One region of the Kitasatospora cineracea genome, then DNA from elsewhere that is predicted to be linked to it. Evidence: riboswitches for the same ligand, from Rfam matches in the RefSeq annotation. Region 1 holds a riboswitch; each other region holds the start of a gene.
What was found. Region 1 has a riboswitch for cyclic di-AMP ahead of EDD39_RS24385 (LysM peptidoglycan-binding domain-containing protein). Riboswitches for the same ligand answer to the same signal wherever they lie in the genome.
Positions count from the first base shown of each region.

Region 1 (6,159 bases):
CCCGGCCCCGTCCCGCCCGGTGGCGTCCCCTCCTCGGCGTTGACGGCGCGTCAGCTCCGCGGATGCGTCTCGCACATCCCCACCGCCACGGTGGCGCCGGCCGCCGCGGTGAGCGCTGCGATGGGCCCGGATCGCGGTGGTCAGGCCGTAGGCGTCGATCAGAACGCCCGCGGCCGGTGCGCCGACCGCGCATCCCCCGTCACACCACCGCTTCCGCCGCAGACCCCAGCCCGACCCCAGCCCCAGCCCCGGACTCGGACTCGGACTCGGACTCGGACTCGGACTCGGACTCGGACGGCAGGCTCGCCGGCAGGTGGCGGACGGCGGGCAGCGCGAGGAGGGTGAGTGCGGCCGGAACCGCGAGGACGGTCATCCCGAACAGCGTGGGGCGCACGCCGAGGCTGTCCGAGAGCGGGCCGGCCAGCACCAGCCCGAGCGGCATCAGGGCGACGGAGATCAGGTGGTCGTAGGAGCTGACCCGGGAGAGCACCCGCTCCGGTATGTGCACCTGGAGCGAGGTCTCCCAGAGCACGAAGCACAGGGACACGCCCACACCCGTGACCGCCTCCAGTGCGGCGATCACCCAGACCGGCGCGCCGGACCCGATGATCGCGGCCTGGCAGGAGGCGACCGCCATCGCCACGGCCGCGACGGCCATCGGACGGGCCGGTTTCAGGCGGTAGGAGCACACGTCCCCCACGATCGAGCCGAGGCCGAACGCGATGACCACCACCGTCCACGCACCGGCACCGCCCCACTCGTGCTCCGCCAGCACCGGGCCGAGCACGAACACCGAGGGCAGCACCACCACGTGGTAGACCGCGATGGCCAGCATCCCCGACCACACCCACGTCCGGCTGCGCACCTGCTGCCAGCCGACCCGGAGTTCGGCCAGGAAGCCGAGCCGCTCGGCCCGCTCCGCCCCGCCGTCGACGCCGCCCGCGCCGCCCGTGGTGGCCGTACCGTCCACCGTGCCCAACCTGGCCAGCACGGCGGCGCTGACCGCGAAACTCGCGGCGTCCACCGCCAGCGCGCCGCCGGGCCCGACCGCCGCGATCAGCAGACCGGCCAGTGCGGGCCCGACCACCAGCCCCGTCGACTGCACGAAGCCGCGCAGCGCGTTCGCCTCGCGGAGGCGGTCGGCGGGGACGAGCAGGGGCAGCAGCCCGGTGGAGGCGGGGAGGAAGAAGGCGTCCGCGACACCGAACACCGCCATCAGCAGCGCCAGCAGCCCGACCCGGGCGGTGCCGGTGAGCAGCAGCACCGCGGCGGCGGTCTGGACGGCGCACCGCAGCAGATCGGAGGCCAGCATGATCCACTGTCTCGGCATCCGGTCCGCCCAGACGCCTCCGGCGAGCGTGAACACCAGCAGCGGGAGCAGTCCGGCGGCCGTGACCAACCCGACGTCGGCGGCCGAGCCGCCGATCGACAGCACGGCGAAGGGCAGCGCGACAAACGACACCCGGTCTCCCAGGACCGACAGCGACTGGCCGACGAACAGCCTGGCGAACCGGCGTTCGGTGCGGAGCACTTCAGGAATCAAGGCACCCACAGAACCTCCCCAACAAATTCGACGGATCCGACCACGCACCCACCGGAACAGCGAGCACGGCGATCGTAGGAAGCCCGCCGACCCCCTGTCGCATCATTTATCCGCAACGCCGCGAATGCCCCGATTCTCTCCAATTCGCCGTCTCAGCAGGCAAGTTGGCGGTCCACGACCATCGCCGCCGACGGATCGGGGCCCCTGCCTACCCCACTCCCCTCCGCCCCAATCCCACCGATCGGCCAGACTTCTCCAGCCGATCCGCCGACCGCTCCCCCGCCCGAGCCACCGTCAACAGGTCGTTCACACACCACGCAGGGCCCGGCGTGACGGAGGCGTGATCCGGGCGCGACGCGCTTGTGATTGCCACGTTCGAGTGAATAGGCTCGTCCCGGCCCGCACCGCCGGGCCCCCGCGCGCGACAACGCCGAGCCCTGTCCACCGCGTTGCGGGTCGACCACCACAACCCTTGGGCAGGGACGGGGGAACCACGTTAGTTGCCATCCCCCACGGCTAGGGGTGAAGCCGTCCGCGCCGGATGACCGGGGCGCGACGGCCGGGCCTCCCTCCCGGCCCGAACCCGACAGCTCACCCCGTAGGCGTGCGGAGAGGATCTCGCATGCTCTTCACGGGTTCGGGACGTCACCGCCGGCAGGGCCCGACGGAGAAGGCCGCCGAGCGGGCGATCGCCGCAGCCGGTGTGGCCGGTGTCGGCATCGCCCTGCCGCTGCTCGCCGTGACCGGCGCGCACGCCGCCCCCAGCGCGGTCTGGGACCGGGTCGCCGACTGCGAAAGCGGCGGGAACTGGAACTCCGACCAGGGCAACGGCGGCTACGGCGGCCTGGGGATCAACGCCCAGCGCTGGACCGACTACGGCGGCACCCAGTACTCGGCGCTGCCGAACGGCGCCACCCGCAGCCAGCAGATCGCCGTCGCCGAACGCATCCTGGCCACCGAGGGCCCGTCCCCCTGGTCGGCGTGCGCGGACGACGCGGGCCTGAACACCGCCAGCGCGCCGGGCGTCGTCGACGACAACGACTCGGCGGACGAGACGGGTTCGCTGCGCGGCGCCCGCGGCGTCGCGGCGGTCAACGCCGCCGCGGACGGCAGCACCGTCCCGGACGGGAAGAGCGCGCCGGTGTTCTCCGGCCTCCCCGGCTACGACCCGGTCTCGCACGTGTACTGGTACGAGAAGAACGGCGCCTGGTTCTGGACCAGCCACCAGAGCCTGTACGAGCGCTACATGCAGCTGGCGCACCCCCAGCCGCAGCCCAGCGCGCCCGCCACGGAGACCCCGGCCACCCCGGTCACGCCGGCCCCGACCACCCCTGCCCCGGACGCCTCGGCCACCCCGACCGTCCCGCCGGTCTCCCCCGGCCTCCCGCTGCTGCCGACCGACCCGACCGACCCGACCGCCACGCCCAGCCCGGGCACGCCCACCACCCCCAGCCCGGGCACGCCCGCCGACGGCGGCAACGGGACCGTGCTGCCCACCCTCCCGGGCACGGGAACGGGAACGGGCACCGCCTCGCCCAGCCCGTCCACCGGCACCGGTGCCGGCAGCACCGACAGCGCCACCACCCCCACCGCGACGCCCACCACCGGCAGCCCGACCGCTCCGGGCACGGGCAGCGGCGCCACCGCCGCCGCGGACGCGTCCGCCACGCCGGCCGCCCCGGCCGAGTCGACGCCCCCGGCCCAGGCCCAGGCGCCGTCCGCGCAGCCGTACACCGTGGGCCCCGGCGACACGCTGGCCTCGATCGCCCGCAACCACGACCTGGGCGGCGGCTGGTCCGAGCTCTACGAGTCGAACCAGCAGACGGTCGGGGAGAATCCGGACCTGATCCGTCCCGGCCAGGTGCTGAACCTGGGCTGACCGGCGCCCGGCCCGGCCGCCGTCACTTCGGGACGGCGGCCAGGCCGGTGCAGCCGCGCAGGCCGTCGCGGCGCTGCTGGGCGGCCTTCGCCGCGCTGCCGCCCTGCGGGACGGGCACGCCGCGGCCGTCGATGTGCGCGGGGGTGAAGGTCTCGCCGGTGACGCGGCCGTCGGCGGTGACGGTGATCGTGGTGACGCCGGTCTCGTCGGAGGCGGTGTAGTTCGAGGTGCCGTACCAGAGGAAGTTGCCGAAGCCGTACGACACGTAGGTCTTCCCGAGCATGCCCGCGCCGAGCATGGTGTGGGCGTGGGTGCCGACCACGGCGGTCGCCCCGGCGTCGGCGAGCTTCTTGGCGAGTGAGGTCTGCGCGCGGGTCGGGCAGGCCACGCCTTCGTCGCCCCAGTGCAGGTAGACCAGGACCACCGGCGCCTGCGCCTTCGCCCCGGTGACGGCGCGCAGCAGCGCGGCCTCGTCGAGGGCGGACGCGATGCCCGGCTTGTGCGCGCCGGCCCGCCACTTCTGGTTGGTGATCTCGTTGACCTGGCTGGCCGCCAGCACGGCGACCTTCACACCGCGCACCGTGCTGACGTGGGGGGCGTACGCCTCCTCGGCGTCCTTGCCGATGCCGATCACGGGTACCGGGGAGGCGGCCTTGGCGGCGAGGGTGTCGGCGAGTCCGTCGGGGCCGAAGTCGACGGCGTGGTTGTTGGCCTGGGAGACCACGTCGACGCCGGCGCCCTTGAGCGCGTCGAGCGCCTTGGGCGTGGTGCGGAAGGTGTAGGTCTTGGGCTCGGCCCTGCCGCGGGAGGTGATCGCGGTCTCCAGGTTGAGCACCGCCAGGTCGGCCGCGGAGAGCGTCGCGGAGATCGGGCCGAGCGCGGTGTCGGCCTTGGTCGCGCCGAGCCGGGCGGCGGTCCGGCCCTCGAAGTGGACGTCCCCGGCGAACGCCACCGTGATGCTGCCGCCCGCGCCGGCGTTCTCCGGCGCCTCGCTCCCCGTTCCGGCGGACGGCCCCGCCGTCGGCTGTCCCGCCGTCGGCTGCCCTGCCGTCGGCTGCTCGGACGGGGCCGCCGAGGTGGACGGACCGGGCGGGGTGGAGACCGGCGTGCCCCCGGCGGTGGGGGCGGCGCGGTCCGCGGACGGTGCCGGGCCGCCGCATCCGGCGACGGTGCCGAGCAGCAGGACGGCGGTGGCGGTGACGGTGGCGGCGGTTGAGCCGGCCGTGGTGCGGCGCATGAACGGACCCCCCGGTGGTTCGGTGACGACGCACTGTATCCGCGCCGCTCGAACACCGGAAGGCCACATCACCACCGGACGGTCACGATTCCCGTCCGCCTCGAGCCGCCGTCCGGCCCGGCGACCGTCGACCCGCGACCGGACACCCTGCGGCCGTCGACTCAGGCCACCACCCCGGCGGCGCGCAGCAGCCAGCGGTTGGTCCGGCCGACCAGTCCGGCCCGGTCCAGGACGGAAACCACCTTCTGCGCCATCTCGACCTTGGTGGCCCGCCAGTGGGGGTTGGCCCGGGCGACGGCCCGGCCGGTCTTCGGCTCGATGCCGACGGCGGCGTACAGCCGGGGGTGGATCAGCGCGGTGGTGGCGTAGTAGACGATCAGTCCGATGAACAGCTGCTCGTACCGGCGGCGGACCGGGCCGAGGCGCTTGCGGACCAGTTCCTCGCGGGCGTAGCTGATGTGCCGGGCCTCTTCGATGACGTGGATCCGGGAGACCTGGCGGGTGAGCGGCTGGAGGGTGTCGTCGTTCATCACCTCGCGCTGGAAGGCGTCCAGGATCTCCTCGACGTACATGGTGCCGCCGAAGGTCTGGCTGTGGGTGGAGATCGCCTTGAACAGCCGGCCGAGGTTGTGCGCGACGAATCCGGCGCCGTACGCGGGGACGCCCATCTTGGCGATCATCCGGGCGAACATGATCGAGTGCCGGCACTCGTCGGCGATCTCGGTGAGCGCGTACTGGACGTGGTTGCTGGTCGGGTCCCGGTCGAAGGCGTGGCGCAGCAGCATCTGCATGAGGATCTCCTCGAACCAGATGCCGACGCTGGCGATGGAGGCGACCTCGTGCTTGGAGAGTTCGATCCGCTCCTCGTCGGTCATCCGCTCCCAGAGGTCGGTGCCGTAGAGGGAGAGGTGGCGGGGCGGACAGTAGTAGGCCCCGGGGACGGGGTCGGCGTCCCAGTCGACGTCCTTGAGGGGGTTGAACGAGAGCTTCGCGGAGGAGGCGAGCAGGCGTTCGGCAGTGCGCTCCCGGTCGGGGGCGGTGCGGGCGGACTGGGTGGAGGCGGGCTGGGGCGGCATGCCGGCTCCTTCGCGGTGGGGGCGTGGAGGGTGGAGTGGTGGCACTGCCGTGAAGGTAGAAGTTATTAGACTTCCCGTCAATACACCGCGCGCAAAGCGGCCGTCGCCGACCCCGCGGGAGGCCGCCCGCCTGCCTGGGAGCCCGTCCAACCCCGCGGCAGCCCGCTCGCCCGCCTGGGAGCCCGTCCGGCCCCGCGGGAGCCCGTCCGCCTGCGCGGGAGCCCGTGCCAGGCGGTCAGCCGCCCCGCTCCGGCCGCCCGGCCGTCCTACCCCGCCGCCGCCCAGCCCTCGGGGTCCTGCCAGGCCGCCAGCACCCGTCCGCTGACGAAGCGCCGCCGCTCCCCGCCCACCGGGTCGGTGAACTCCAGCGAGCGGGCCAGCAGCTGGAGCGGGCGCCGGTAGTCCTCGGGGACGTCCCCGGCCA
Region 1 is NZ_RJVJ01000001.1:5,422,108-5,428,266, reverse strand. Features, by position in the region: gene EDD39_RS24390 (MFS transporter) at 200-1,531, opposite strand; cyclic di-AMP (ydaO/yuaA leader) riboswitch at 1,995-2,162, shown strand; gene EDD39_RS24385 (LysM peptidoglycan-binding domain-containing protein) at 2,166-3,422, shown strand; gene EDD39_RS24380 (CapA family protein) at 3,445-4,659, opposite strand; gene EDD39_RS24375 (AurF N-oxygenase family protein) at 4,821-5,735, opposite strand; gene EDD39_RS24370 (pseudouridine synthase) at 6,002-6,159, opposite strand, start outside.

Region 2 (6,159 bases), 4.8 Mb from region 1:
GGCCGAGACCGAGGCCAACTGGGAGCAGCTGAAGGCCGCCGAGAAGCAGCGCGAATCGGTGCTGGACGGCGTGCCGGCCGGCCTGCCCGCGCTGGCGTACGCGGCGAAGCTGGTGTCGCGGGTGCGCCGGGCGGAGTTCACCGGCGTGCCGGACGCGCCGTACGAGCTGCCCGCCGAACTGACCGCGGAGTCGGCCGGGCAACTGCTGCTGGCGATCGCGCAGCGCGGCTACGACCGGGGCGTGGACGTGGACGCGGCGCTGCGGGCGGCGGCCCGCCGCTACCGCGCGGCGGTCCGGTCCGCGGAGGGCCTGCCCGAGGAGTAGGCCCTGTCCGGCCGATGGCGTCCATCCTGCTCTCCGCGGGGGCCGGGGCGACCGTCAACCTGATCGCCAACGGTGTCCGCGTGCCCCCGCGGCAGCGGACGCGGACAGGGCCTAGCCGGCCAGCGGGACGTCCGCGACCGGGCGGCGCTGGGCCGGGACGACCTCGCCGATGGCCTCGCCGACCAGGGTGAGCAGTTCGGCCAGCGGGTCGAGGTGGCCGGGCAGGTCGGCGAGCTGGACGATCCGCTCGCCGTCCGGGCCGGCCACCGCGAACAGGTCGATCGGGCCGAGGTGCTTGACGGCGGTGTCGACCAGCGCGGCGAGGTCCGCGGGGTGGTGGATGTCGCCGGAGACGCCGACCACCGGGCAGCCGGGGCGGTCGAGTTCGGCGGCCAGGTCCTCGGCGATGCCGGGGCGCAGGTCGGCGATGAGCAGCCCGGCGGCGCCGGCGGCGGAGAACCGGCGGGCCAGGTCGGCCCCCGAACCTCCGTCGAGCACCGCGATGACCACCACTGCACCGGCTACTCGCATGGCCTGCTCCCCTTTCCGAGGGCGAACCCGGGGCCGGCCCGCACGCCGCCCACTGTGGTTATCGGAGGATCGTAGGCTCGCCCCGACGCTCCGCAACAGGGATTACCCACCAGGTGACCAGACTCACGCGGTGGTCCTTCCAGATACGGTCAAGACATGCCAGACCAGCCCCACGCCGCCCACCCGCAACTCTTCACCTGGGAGTTCGCGGCCGATCCCTACCCGGCGTACGCCTGGCTGCGGGAGCACGCCCCGGTGCACCGCACCACCCTGCCGAGCGGGGTGGACGCCTGGCTGGTCACCCGCTACGCGGACGCCCGGCAGGCGCTGGCGGACGCCCGGCTCTCCAAGAACCCGGCGCACCACAGCGAACAGGCCCACCGCAGCGGCCGGGTGGGCATCCCCGGCGAGCGGCAGGCCGACCTGATGACCCACCTGCTGAACATCGACCCGCCCGACCACACCCGGCTGCGCCGACTGGTCTCCAAGGCGTTCACCCCGCGCCGGGTGGCCGAGTTCGAGCCGCGGGTGCAGCAGCTCACCGACCGGCTGATCGACTCCTTCGCGGCCCGCGGCGAGGCCGACCTGATCCACGAGTTCGCCTTCCCGCTCCCCATCTACGCGATCTGCGACCTGCTCGGCGTCCCGGCCGAGGACCAGGACGACCTGCGCGACTGGGCGGGCATGATGATCCGGCACACCGGCGGTAAGAGGGGAGGGGTCGGCCGCGCGGTCAAGCAGATCCGCGGGTACCTGGCCGACCTGATCCACCGCAAGCGGGCCGACCCGGGTGACGACCTGATCTCCGGCCTGATCCGGGCCAGTGACCACGGCGAGCACCTGACCGAGAACGAGGCCGCGGCGATGGCCTTCATCCTGCTCTTCGCCGGCTTCGAGACGACCATCAACCTGATCGGCAACGGCGTGTACGCGCTGCTGCGCAACCCGGACCAGCGCGCGCTGCTCCAGCGGTCGCTGGGCCGCGGCGAGTCGGCCCTGCTGGAGACCGGGATCGAGGAACTGCTGCGCTACGACGGCCCGGTGGAACTGGCGACCTGGCGGTTCGCCACCGCGCCGCTGGCCATCGGCGGGGTGGACATCCCGGTCGGCGACCCGGTGCTGGTGGTGCTGGCCGCGGCGGACCGCGACCCGGCCCGGTTCGCCGCCGAGAACACCCTCGACCTGGCCCGCCAGGACAATCCGCACCTGGGTTTCGGACACGGCATCCACTACTGCATCGGCGCCCCGCTGGCCCGGCTTGAGGGCCGGCGGGCGATCGGCAGCCTACTGACCAGGCTGCCGGACCTCCGGCTGGCGGCCGATCCGGCCGAGCTGCGCTGGCGGGGCGGGCTGATCATGCGCGGTCTGCGCGACCTCCCGGTCTCCTTCACGCCCCGCTGACGCCGTTTCAGCACCCGCGACACGCCGTACGACCGGGCCGACGACGCGCCGGGACGGGGGCGCGCGTCGCACGCCCGTCCGGGACGAACCCGGACATACCTGGATCGTTCGTGCACGTGGAGAAATCGTCCGTGATTTCGGCGTGATCATGGTGATATGAGCTTGTGATTGCTCGTCAGCTTTGCCTACTCTCCGAAATGCCCGCAGCTGCGGGCCCCGATCGCGGCACGCCGAGTCCTGTCCGCCGCGCCCTCGGGCCACCGACCAGGTACCGGACAGGAGTGGGGGAACCAGTGTGAACGCCGTGGTCCCAACGGCTTGGGGTGAAGCCGCCGGGCAGCGGGCGCAACCGCGTCCGAACCGTCCGGCGGCCGGGCCAGCCTCCCGGTCCGAACCCGACAGCTCACCTCGCAGGCGTGCGGAGAGGATGTCCCGTGCTGTTCACCAACACTGCTCGCCACCGCCGTAGTACCAAGGCCGAGAAGGTCGTCGTCGCCGCCGGCGCGGCCTCGATCGGCCTGGCACTGCCACTGCTCGCCGCCACCGGAGCGGCAGCCGCGTCCGCCGACACCTGGGACCGCGTGGCCCAGTGCGAGAGCGGCGGCAACTGGAGCACCAACACCGGAAACAGCTTCTACGGCGGCCTGCAGTTCACCTCCTCCACCTGGCGCGCCTTCGGCGGCGGCCAGTACGCGGCCCGCGCCGACCAGGCCAGCCGCTCCCAGCAGATCGCGGTGGCCGAGCGGGTGCTCGCCTCCCAGGGCCCCGGCGCCTGGCCGGTCTGCTCCAAGCGGGCCGGACTCGCCAGGGGCGGCGCCCCCGCCGACGTCTCCGCCGACACCGCCTCGCGCTCCGAGGAGCGCCCCGCCGCACCCCGCGAACCCGAGGGGAAGCCCGCCGCCCGGCCCCAGGCGGCCCCCGGGGACGACGCCCCGCAGAACGCCGCCGGCGGCTACACCGTCCAGGACGGCGACACCCTCTCCGGCATCGCCGTCGCGCAGCGGGTCTCCGGCGGCTGGGAGCGGATCTACCGGGCCAACCAGCAGCTGATCGGCGCCGACCCCGACCTGATCGTGCCCGGCCAGGTGCTCGCGCTCTGACGCCGCCGACCCGTTCCGGGTCCGGCATCCGGGACGCGAGGACCGGAGCCTGACGAGGCTCCGCCGCCGCCCTGACGAGGGCCGCGTCCCCTGACGCTCCGTCCGCTCCCGGCGCGCGCCGAGCAGTTCGCGCCACCGGGAGCGGTGGAACGGCCGTCAAACAGGTGAACTACCAGTGAGTAGCCGGGCCACACCGTGAGACGGGGCCCGGCCGGGCGTGGCCGCGGGGCGCTGTGCGGCTAGGCTCTGGTCGTAACGACCACACATCCGCTTCCGCTAGGAGATGCCTCGTGCCGTCCATTGATGTCGTCGTAGCCCGTGAGATCCTCGACTCCCGCGGCAACCCCACGGTCGAGGTCGAGGTCGGTCTCGACGACGGCAGCACCGGTCGCGCGGCCGTCCCGTCGGGTGCCTCCACCGGTGCCTTCGAGGCCCTGGAGCTCCGCGACGGCGACAAGAACCGCTACTTCGGCAAGGGCGTCGAGAAGGCCGTCCTCGCCGTGATCGAGCAGATCGGCCCCGAGCTGGTCGGCTACGACGCCACCGAGCAGCGCCTCATCGACCAGGCCATGCTGGACCTGGACGCCACCCCGGACAAGTCCTCGCTCGGCGCCAACGCCATCCTCGGCGTCTCGCTCGCCGTGGCGCACGCCGCCTCCGAGGCCAGCGACCTGCCGCTGTTCCGCTACCTGGGCGGCCCGAACGCCCACGTGCTGCCCGTCCCGATGATGAACATCCTCAACGGCGGCTCGCACGCGGACTCCAACGTCGACATCCAGGAGTTCATGATCGCCCCGATCGGCGCGGAGTCCTTCTCCGAGGCCGTCCGCTGGGGCGTCGAGGTCTACCACACCCTCAAGGGCGTGCTGAAGGAGCGCGGGCTCTCCACCGGCCTGGGCGACGAGGGCGGCTTCGCCCCGAACCTGGACTCCAACCGCGAGGCCCTGGACCTCATCACCGAGGCCATCAAGAAGGCCGGCTACACCCCGGGCAAGGACGTCGCGCTCGCCCTGGACGTCGCCGCCTCCGAGTTCTTCGAGGACGGCGCCTACCAGTTCGAGGGCAAGGCGCTCTCCTCCGCCGACCTGATCGCGTACTACGCCGAGCTGGTCGCCGACTACCCGCTGGTCTCCATCGAGGACCCGCTGGACGAGTCGGACTGGGACGGCTGGAAGGCCATCACCGACGCGATCGGCGACAAGGTCCAGCTGGTCGGCGACGACCTGTTCGTCACCAACCCGGAGCGCCTGCGCAAGGGCATCGAGACCGGCACCGCCAACGCGCTGCTGGTCAAGGTCAACCAGATCGGCTCGCTCACCGAGACCCTGGACGCCGTCGAGCTGGCCCAGCGCAACGGCTACCGCTGCATGATGTCGCACCGCTCCGGCGAGACCGAGGACGTCACCATCGCCGACCTCGCCGTCGCCACCAACTGCGGCCAGATCAAGACCGGCGCCCCGGCCCGCTCCGAGCGCGTCGCCAAGTACAACCAGCTGCTGCGCATCGAGGAGATCCTCGACGACGCCGCCGAGTACGCGGGCCGCTCCTCGTTCCCGCGGTTTCGCCCTGCGAACTGACGAGCACGGCAAGGGCTGAGCACTCCCGAGCCTGTTGTGACCGGTGCCCCGGCTCCCACCGCGTAGGGTGGGGCCGGGGCACCGGCATGCGCAGGAGGGGCGAGCAGATGGCCAAGTGGAGGATTCCCGGGTTGGCGGCGCGACCGCGCTTCACCAGCCGGGCCACCGTGCTGGTCCTCGTGCTGTGCTCGCTGGTGGCGATACTCGCCTACCCCGCCCGGCAGTACATCGCCCAGCGCGGCGAGATCGCCGACCAGCGGGCCAAGGCCGAGCACGCCCGCCAGCAGGTCGACGAGCTGCGCCGGGAGAAGGCCCGCTGGCAGGACCCGGAGTACGTCAAGGCGCAGGCCCGCGAGCGGCTGCACTACGCGCTGCCCGGCGAGACCCCGTTCGTCTCGGTCTCCCCGCCGCCCGCGCCCGGCGCCAAGCCCTCCCCGGCGGACGCCGCGGCCGGCCCGCCGAAGGCCGCCAAGCCCTGGTACGCCGCCCTCTGGGACTCGGTGGACGCCGCCGACGCCGCGGCGCCCGCGCCGCAGCCGGCCCCCTGACGACCCCTCACCCACCCCCGGACGAACAGACTCCTGACCTGATGAGCAACCAGAACCCTCCCGCGTCCGACGCCCCCGAGGTGTCCGAGCGCGACGTCGCCGCCATCGCCGCCCAGCTCGGCCGGGTCCCGCGCGGGCTGCGCGGCGTCGCCCACCGCTGCCCGTGCGGCAACCCGGACGTGGTGGAGACCGCGCCCCGGCTGCCCGACGGCACGCCGTTCCCGACGCTCTACTACCTGACCTGCCCCAAGGCCGCCTCGCTGATCGGCACCCTGGAGGCGGACGGCGTGATGAAGGAGCAGACCGCCCGGCTCGCCGAGGACCCGGAGCTCGCCGCCGCCTACCGGCGGGCGCACGAGGACTACATCGCCCGCCGGGACGCCGTCGAGGTGCTGGAGGGCTTCCCCAGCGCCGGCGGCATGCCCGACCGGGTCAAGTGCCTGCACGTGCTGGTCGGCCACTCGCTGGCCGCCGGGGAGGGCGTCAACCCGCTCGGCGACGAGGCGATCGGGATGCTGGAGCAGTGGTGGGCCAAGGGCCCGTGCGTCAGCGACGCCGAGGTCGACGCGGCCGGCGCGCGGGTCGCCCGCAACCGGGCCAAGGCCGCGGCGCAGGACCACGACGCGGTGATCGCCGCCAAGGAGGCACTGAGTGCCGAGCGGGCGGCCCGCAAGGCC
Region 2 is NZ_RJVJ01000001.1:590,515-596,673, reverse strand. Features, by position in the region: gene EDD39_RS02660 (nucleoside triphosphate pyrophosphohydrolase) at 1-325, shown strand, start outside; gene EDD39_RS02655 (SDR family NAD(P)-dependent oxidoreductase) at 437-856, opposite strand; gene EDD39_RS02650 (cytochrome P450 family protein) at 1,013-2,257, shown strand; cyclic di-AMP (ydaO/yuaA leader) riboswitch at 2,510-2,688, shown strand; gene EDD39_RS41870 (LysM peptidoglycan-binding domain-containing protein) at 2,692-3,357, shown strand; gene eno (phosphopyruvate hydratase) at 3,648-4,934, shown strand; gene EDD39_RS02635 (FtsB family cell division protein) at 5,042-5,482, shown strand; partial or broken gene EDD39_RS02630 (DUF501 domain-containing protein) at 5,524-6,057, shown strand.
Region 2: it holds a riboswitch for cyclic di-AMP, as region 1 does, so the genes downstream of both, EDD39_RS41870 (LysM peptidoglycan-binding domain-containing protein) here and EDD39_RS24385 (LysM peptidoglycan-binding domain-containing protein) in region 1, are expected to answer to the same signal.

Region 3 (6,159 bases), 4.4 Mb from region 1:
GTCAACGAGGCGTACCCGTGGGCCGCGGCGCGCAGTGTCCGCACCGCGTGCACCGCCTCCGAGCCCTCCAGGTCGTAGCCGCGCAGCACCGCGAACAGCACCCCCACCATCCGCTCGGCGGCCGCGGCCAGCTCCGGGTCCGGGTCCGGCACCTGCGGCAGCGCCGCGTACCGGAGGGGGTGGCTCAGCGCGTACCCGGCGTACGCGGCGAGCAGGGCGCGCACCGCCCCGTCCCGGGAGTGGCCGAGGACGGCGGCGGCCAGGTGGTCGGCCAGCTCCCCGGTGGTGCGGACGGCGACCAGGCGGCGCAGTTCGGGCAGGCCGCCCGCCACGTGCTTGTACAGCGAGGGGGTGGCGACGCCCGCCCTGGCGGCGACCGCGGCCAGGGTGAGCGCCTCGGCGCCGCGCTCGTCGACCAGTTCGAGGGCGTGGTCCACCACGGCGGCGGTGGAGAGTCCGGCGCGGGGCATCAGCGGGCGCTCCCGCCGGTGCCGGCCGGCTCGGCCAGGAAGGGCAGCAGGGCGTCGGCGACGGCCTGCGGGTGACCGGCCATCGGGTAGTGGCCGGCGCCCTCGATCATCACCTTGCGGCCGCGCAGCGCGGCGGCCTGCCGGTCGGCGACCAGCTCCGGCTTCGGGAAGTCCGGGTCCTTGTCGCCCATCAGCACCAGGGCGGGCACGTCGACGGCCGCGCACCAGCCGACCGGCGCCGAGTCGCCCTTCAGGTAGCCGCGCAGCGCCGCCTTGCGGGCGGGCTCGCGGAGCATCGCGGCCAGCCCGGCCCGGTAGTCCTCGAAGTCGGCGGGGCGGCTGGTGGCCGGGTAGTAGAACTTCTGCATCGTGCCCCACAGGCCGGGGAACGCGGTGACCAGCGGGGCGGCCAGGCCGAACAGCGCCTTCTGGAAGCCGTTCAGCGGCAGGTTCTCGATGAACGCGTCGATCAGCACCACGCCGCCGGTGCGCTCGGGGGCGAGCGCGGCGGCCCGGACCACGGTGGCGCCGGTGTAGGAGCTGCCGACCAGGACGGTGCCGCGCAGGTCCAGGTGGGCCAGCAGGGCCGCCAGGTCCTCGGCGATCGCGGCCGGGGTGTGGTCGGTGAAGCCGGTCGAGGACTCGCCCATGCCGCGCAGGTCCATGGTGACCACCCGGTGCCCGGCGGCGCTCAGCAGCGGGGCGAGGTGGCGGTAGACGGCGCGCTTGTCGAGCATGCCGGGCAGCAGGACGACCGGGACGCCGGAGCCGGGGGCGTCGTCGTAGGCGATCCGGCCGCCGGTGACGTCGAGGTACCGGGTGGTGGTGCCGAGGGTGCTGTTCATCGCGGGCCTCCTGGCGGGCGTCCGGCGCTCCGGGCTCTCCAGGCCCGGCTGCTGCCGATAGCCATAAAGCTAAGGCTAATAGCCTTAGCTGTCAACCCCCGGCCCGGCTCCGGTTCCCGCCACCGCCTCCCGCCCTCAGATCCCGTCCACCTTGAACGGGTCGTGCTCGGCGAGCAGCTTCTCCAGCCGGGCCTGGTCGACCCGGCTGGTGATCGCGCCCTCGTCCTGGCGGTCGCGGACCACCTTGGCCAGCGTGAACGCGGAGGTGATCACGTAGAGCAGCCCGACCCCGAGGAAGGCGCGCATCCAGGCGCTGACCGGGAGGTACGCGATCCCGAGGGCGAGCGCGGCGGTGGCGAACCCGAAGGAGGCGACGGCCTGCAGGTAGTAGGCGGAGGTGGTGCGGTGCGGCACGGATGCGGTCATGCGCCCAGGGTCCCGCCGGGGCGGGAGGGGGTCGTGAGTACGGATACTCAACCGCCCCGTCACGGTCCGTCATGTCCGAAACCGGGTACCTTGGCGAACCGTCACAAATCGCCCATAGGGCGTCAGGAAAGTTTCACTGCACCTCGGTGGGCGCTTGGAATCATGGGGTCCATAGGATTAACGTTTGATAACGCAGCGCGGTCGGCAACGCCGTAACCATGCGGCACCGTGCGCCACGCCTAATCCATCCGGACCTGCCCCCCGGGGCCGGTCCAGGAGCCGGGGAACCACGTTCCACCGGGGTGAATCGGAACGGCCCTGGGCCCGACCGTAGGAGACCTTCCACCTCCGAACCCGTCAGCTAACCCGGTCGGCGGCAGGGAAGGAAGGAGCGCGCCCCCGTGGCGTCGACCCACACCGAGAGCACCGGCACCCAGCTCCTCGACCACCCGGTCGGGACCGAGGCCGTCCGGCACCGGCTGCCCCGTCAGACCCGGACCGGCGCGCCCCTGCTGGGCGTCACCGCGATGACCGCCGCCCTCGGCGCCACCGGCCTCGCCGCCGCCCCCGCCCAGGCCGCCGCCACGCCGGCCCCGGCCCCCGTCACCGCCGCCGACGAAGCCTCCGACGGCCTGCTCGCCGCCGACCCCGGCCTCGCCCTGGCCGCCCGCATCCTGCAGCAGGCCGACGGGCAGCGCACCGCCGCCGAGGAGTCGGCCCGGGTCGCCGCCGCGCAGGAGGCCCAGGCCAAGCGCGCCGAGCGGCAGGCCGAGGCCGGGTCCGACCGGTCCGCGCCCGCCCTGCCGGTGGCCGGGTACCAGCTGGCCGCGCCGTTCGCCCAGGCCGGGGAGCACTGGGCCCACCTGCACACCGGCCTGGACTTCGCCGCCCGCACCGGCACCCCCGTCACCGCCGTCACCGGCGGCACCGTCACCTCGGCCGGCTGGTCCGGCGCCTACGGCTACCGGGTCATCCAGACCCTCCCCGACGGCACCGAGCTCTGGTACTGCCACCTCTCCCGGATCGCCACCGCCTCCGGCCCGGTCGCCCCCGGCACCGTCCTCGGCGCGGTCGGCGCCACCGGCAACGTCACCGGCCCGCACCTGCACCTCGAGGTCCGCCCCGGCGGCGCCGCCCCCGTCGACCCGCTGCCCTGGCTCCGGCAGCTCGGCCTCCAGCCGTAGGGCCCGTCCTCAGCTCGCCTGGCCGGTCGGCATGACGGTGACCTGCTGGAGGTTGACGCGCGGCGGCAGGGCGGCCAGGAACCCGACCGTCCTGGCGATGTCGCCGGGAACGAGCCACTCCACCGTCTCCCTGGAACCGGCCAGCCAGTCGAGCGCGCCCCGGTCGGTGACGTGGTCCTGGAGCTCCGTCCCGACGATGCCGGGCTCGATCGTCGAGACCCGGACGTGCTTCGCGCCCAGCTCGGCCCGCAGGTGGCGCGAGAGGTGGGTGACGTAGGCCTTGGTCGCGGAGTAGACGGCGAAGGTCGGGAAGATGTTCTGCGCCGCGATCGACGAGGTGTTGACCAGGTCGGCGACGCCGCGCTCGGCCGCGGCCGCGACCAGCTGCGGGGTGAACGCGCCGATGACGTTCATCAGCCCGGAGACGTTGAGGTCGATCTGCCGCTGCCACTGGTCCACGGCCACCTCCTCGACCGGCGCCGGGAGCATCACCCCGGCGTTGTTGAACAGCAGGTCCGCGCCGCCCAGTTCGGCGGCGACCCGGTCGGCGGCCGCCCGCACCGCGGCCCGGTCGGTGACGTCCGCGGCGATCGCCAGCGCGGTTCCGCCGGCCCGCTCGATCCGGTCGGCCAGCGCGGCCAGCCGCTCGGCGCGGCGGGCCAGCACGACGACCCGGGCACCGAGCCCGGCGAGCTCCTCGGCGGTGGCCTCGCCGATGCCGCTGGAGGCGCCGGTGACCACGGCGGTGCGGCCGGCGAGGGGCAGGGAGGTGAACGTGGACATGGTGGACCTTCCTTGCAGGACACGGGAGTTGCGGCACCGGAGGCTCCGGCCGCTGTTCCAGCACACCAGCCCGGCGGCCCCGCGGACGGCCCCGGGCGGACCCTGCGCCGACTGGTACCGCCAGGGCCACCCACGGCCCGCCGGGGCGCCCCCGCAGCCCGCACACTTGGTCCATGGAACGCAGCAGGGAAATCGCCGACTTCCTCCGCACCCGGCGCGCCGCGATCGCCCCGGGACCGGCCGGGCTGCCCGCGGACGGCCGGGTGCGGCGGGTGCCCGGTCTGCGCCGCGACGAGGTGGCCCGGCTGGCCGGCGTCAGCACCGAGTACTACACGCGCCTCGAACAGGGCCGGGCCGGGCGCCCGTCCACCGAAGTGGTCCAGGCGCTGGCCCGCGCCCTGCGGCTCGACCCCTCGGAGCGCGAGCACCTGGCCGACCTGCTGCTCCCCGCCGAGCACGCGGCCCGCCGCGCCCCGGAACGGCCGCAACGGGTCAGGCCGGGGCTGCACCTGATGCTGGAGACCCTGGCGCACGTCCCGGCGTTCGTCCTCGGCCGGCGCACCGACGTCCTGGCCGCCAACCGCCTCGCCCGGGAGGTCCTCGTCGACTTCGACGCGCTCCCGGCCACCCGCCGGAACATGGCCCGCTACTACCTGCTCGACCCGCAGGCCCGCGAACGGGTCGGCGACTGGGCGACGATCGCCGCCGAGACCGTGGCCATGCTCCGGCTGGAGGCCGGCCGCCGCCCCGACGACCGCAGGCTCGCCGAGCTGATCGGCGAACTCACCCTGCGCTGCCCGGAGTTCACCGCCTGGTGGAACGACCACCGGGTGCTCCGCCGCACCCACGGCGCCAAGCACTACGTCCACCCGCTGGTGGGCGACCTGCACTTCTCCTACGAGTCCTTCCAGGCCCCCGGCGACCCCGACCAGACGCTGTGCGTCTACTCCGTGGAACCCGCCTCCCCCACCGCCGACGCCCTGCGCCTGCTGGCCGGCTGGAGCGCCCCCGCCGCCACCTGACCGGCGGGGCCGCCCCGGGGCCCTCAGTACTCCTCGGGGGCCAGCTCCGGGAACTCCTCCAGCAGCAGCCGCGGCAGCCCCGGGACGGTCCACTCGCCGCACAGGTCGATCGCGGCCTGCGCCACCGCCTCCTCGAACTCCTCGAACGCGCCGGAGAGTTCGGCCGGCATCGGCAGCCCGAGAGCGTTCAGCTCGGCCAGGTTGCGGTAGCTGCGCCGCATCAGGCCCTGCTCCAGCAGCCGCCGCGCCCCGTCGGTGGAGACGCCGATCAGCAGCGGCCGCCCGGGCTGGTCCCAGTGGCCGTCCCCGTCCAGGCCCGGCACCCGGTCGAAGGCGGCGAACCGCTCCGGCTCGGGCAGTTCGCGGAACGCCGCCAGCCACTCCCGGACCGGGCCCGGGTCGTCGGTCGGCACCCCGTCCGCGCGCAGCAGCAGCGCGTACAGCCGGGGCCAGGTCACCAGGTCGGCGCGGCGCAGCAGCGAGAGCAGCACCTCGCCCTGCCAGTCGGCCTCCGCGCGGAGCTTCTCCGCCCGCTTGGCGTTCAGCCGCCGGGCCGCCCGCTGCCACTCGATCAGCAGCCGCACCGCCGCCGGGTAGGCCGCCGGGTCGCCGTCCGGCTGCACGTACAGGTGGAGCTGCTCGTAGAGCAGGTGCTCCAGCACGGGGGAGGTGAGCTCCGGCAGGCCGTCGTGCAGCCGGGCCCCGCCCAGCTCCAGCAGGGTCAGGACCGTCCGCACCGCCGGTTCGGGGACGGGGTCGAGCCCCGCCTCGGCCGCCCAGTCCAGCAGGTCGGCGGCACGGGTGCGGGGAAGCAGGTGCAGGTCGTCGTCGTCCACCCCGGTACGGTAGCCGGTCCCCGGACGGCCGCCGGGTAGGGTCGGCCGGCATGGAGACCCTCCGGCTGCGCGGCCCCCGGCTCACCCTGCGCGAGTACCGGCACACCCCGGAGGAGGCGGCCGCCCTGCACGCCGTGCACGGCGACCCCGCGACGGTCCGCCACCTCCCGTTCGGGCCGCGGGACTTCGAGGACTGCGCCGACCAGCTCGAGCTGTACCTGGAGGCCGCCGAGGAGGAGCCCCGGACGCACTACCGGCTGGCCGTCGACGACCCGGCGGGCGAGCCGGTCGGCCAGGCCGCGCTCACCCGAGAGGACGGGCACGCCGCCCAGCTGGGCTGCGTGCTGCGCCGCGACACCTGGGGCCGCGGCTACGCGGCCGAGGCCACCGCCCTGCTGTGCGTGCTCGGCTTCGGGACACTGGGCCTGTACCGGCTGGCGGCCCGCTGCGACCCCGCCAACACCGCCGCGGTCCGGGTGCTGGAGCGGGCCGGGTTCCAGTACGAGGGCCGGATCCGGGCCGACTCCCACCGGGACGGCCGGTGGCACGACGCGCTGCAGTACGCGCTGCTCGCCCCCGAGTGGCCCGGACCG
Region 3 is NZ_RJVJ01000001.1:1,060,687-1,066,845, reverse strand. Features, by position in the region: gene EDD39_RS04700 (TetR-like C-terminal domain-containing protein) at 1-470, opposite strand, end outside; gene EDD39_RS04695 (alpha/beta fold hydrolase) at 470-1,315, opposite strand; gene EDD39_RS04690 (YiaA/YiaB family inner membrane protein) at 1,451-1,741, opposite strand; cyclic di-AMP (ydaO/yuaA leader) riboswitch at 1,968-2,132, shown strand; gene EDD39_RS04685 (M23 family metallopeptidase) at 2,143-2,925, shown strand; gene EDD39_RS04680 (SDR family oxidoreductase) at 2,935-3,708, opposite strand; gene EDD39_RS04675 (helix-turn-helix domain-containing protein) at 3,882-4,730, shown strand; gene EDD39_RS04670 (hypothetical protein) at 4,754-5,566, opposite strand; gene EDD39_RS39285 (GNAT family N-acetyltransferase) at 5,617-6,159, shown strand, end outside.
Region 3: it holds a riboswitch for cyclic di-AMP, as region 1 does, so the genes downstream of both, EDD39_RS04685 (M23 family metallopeptidase) here and EDD39_RS24385 (LysM peptidoglycan-binding domain-containing protein) in region 1, are expected to answer to the same signal.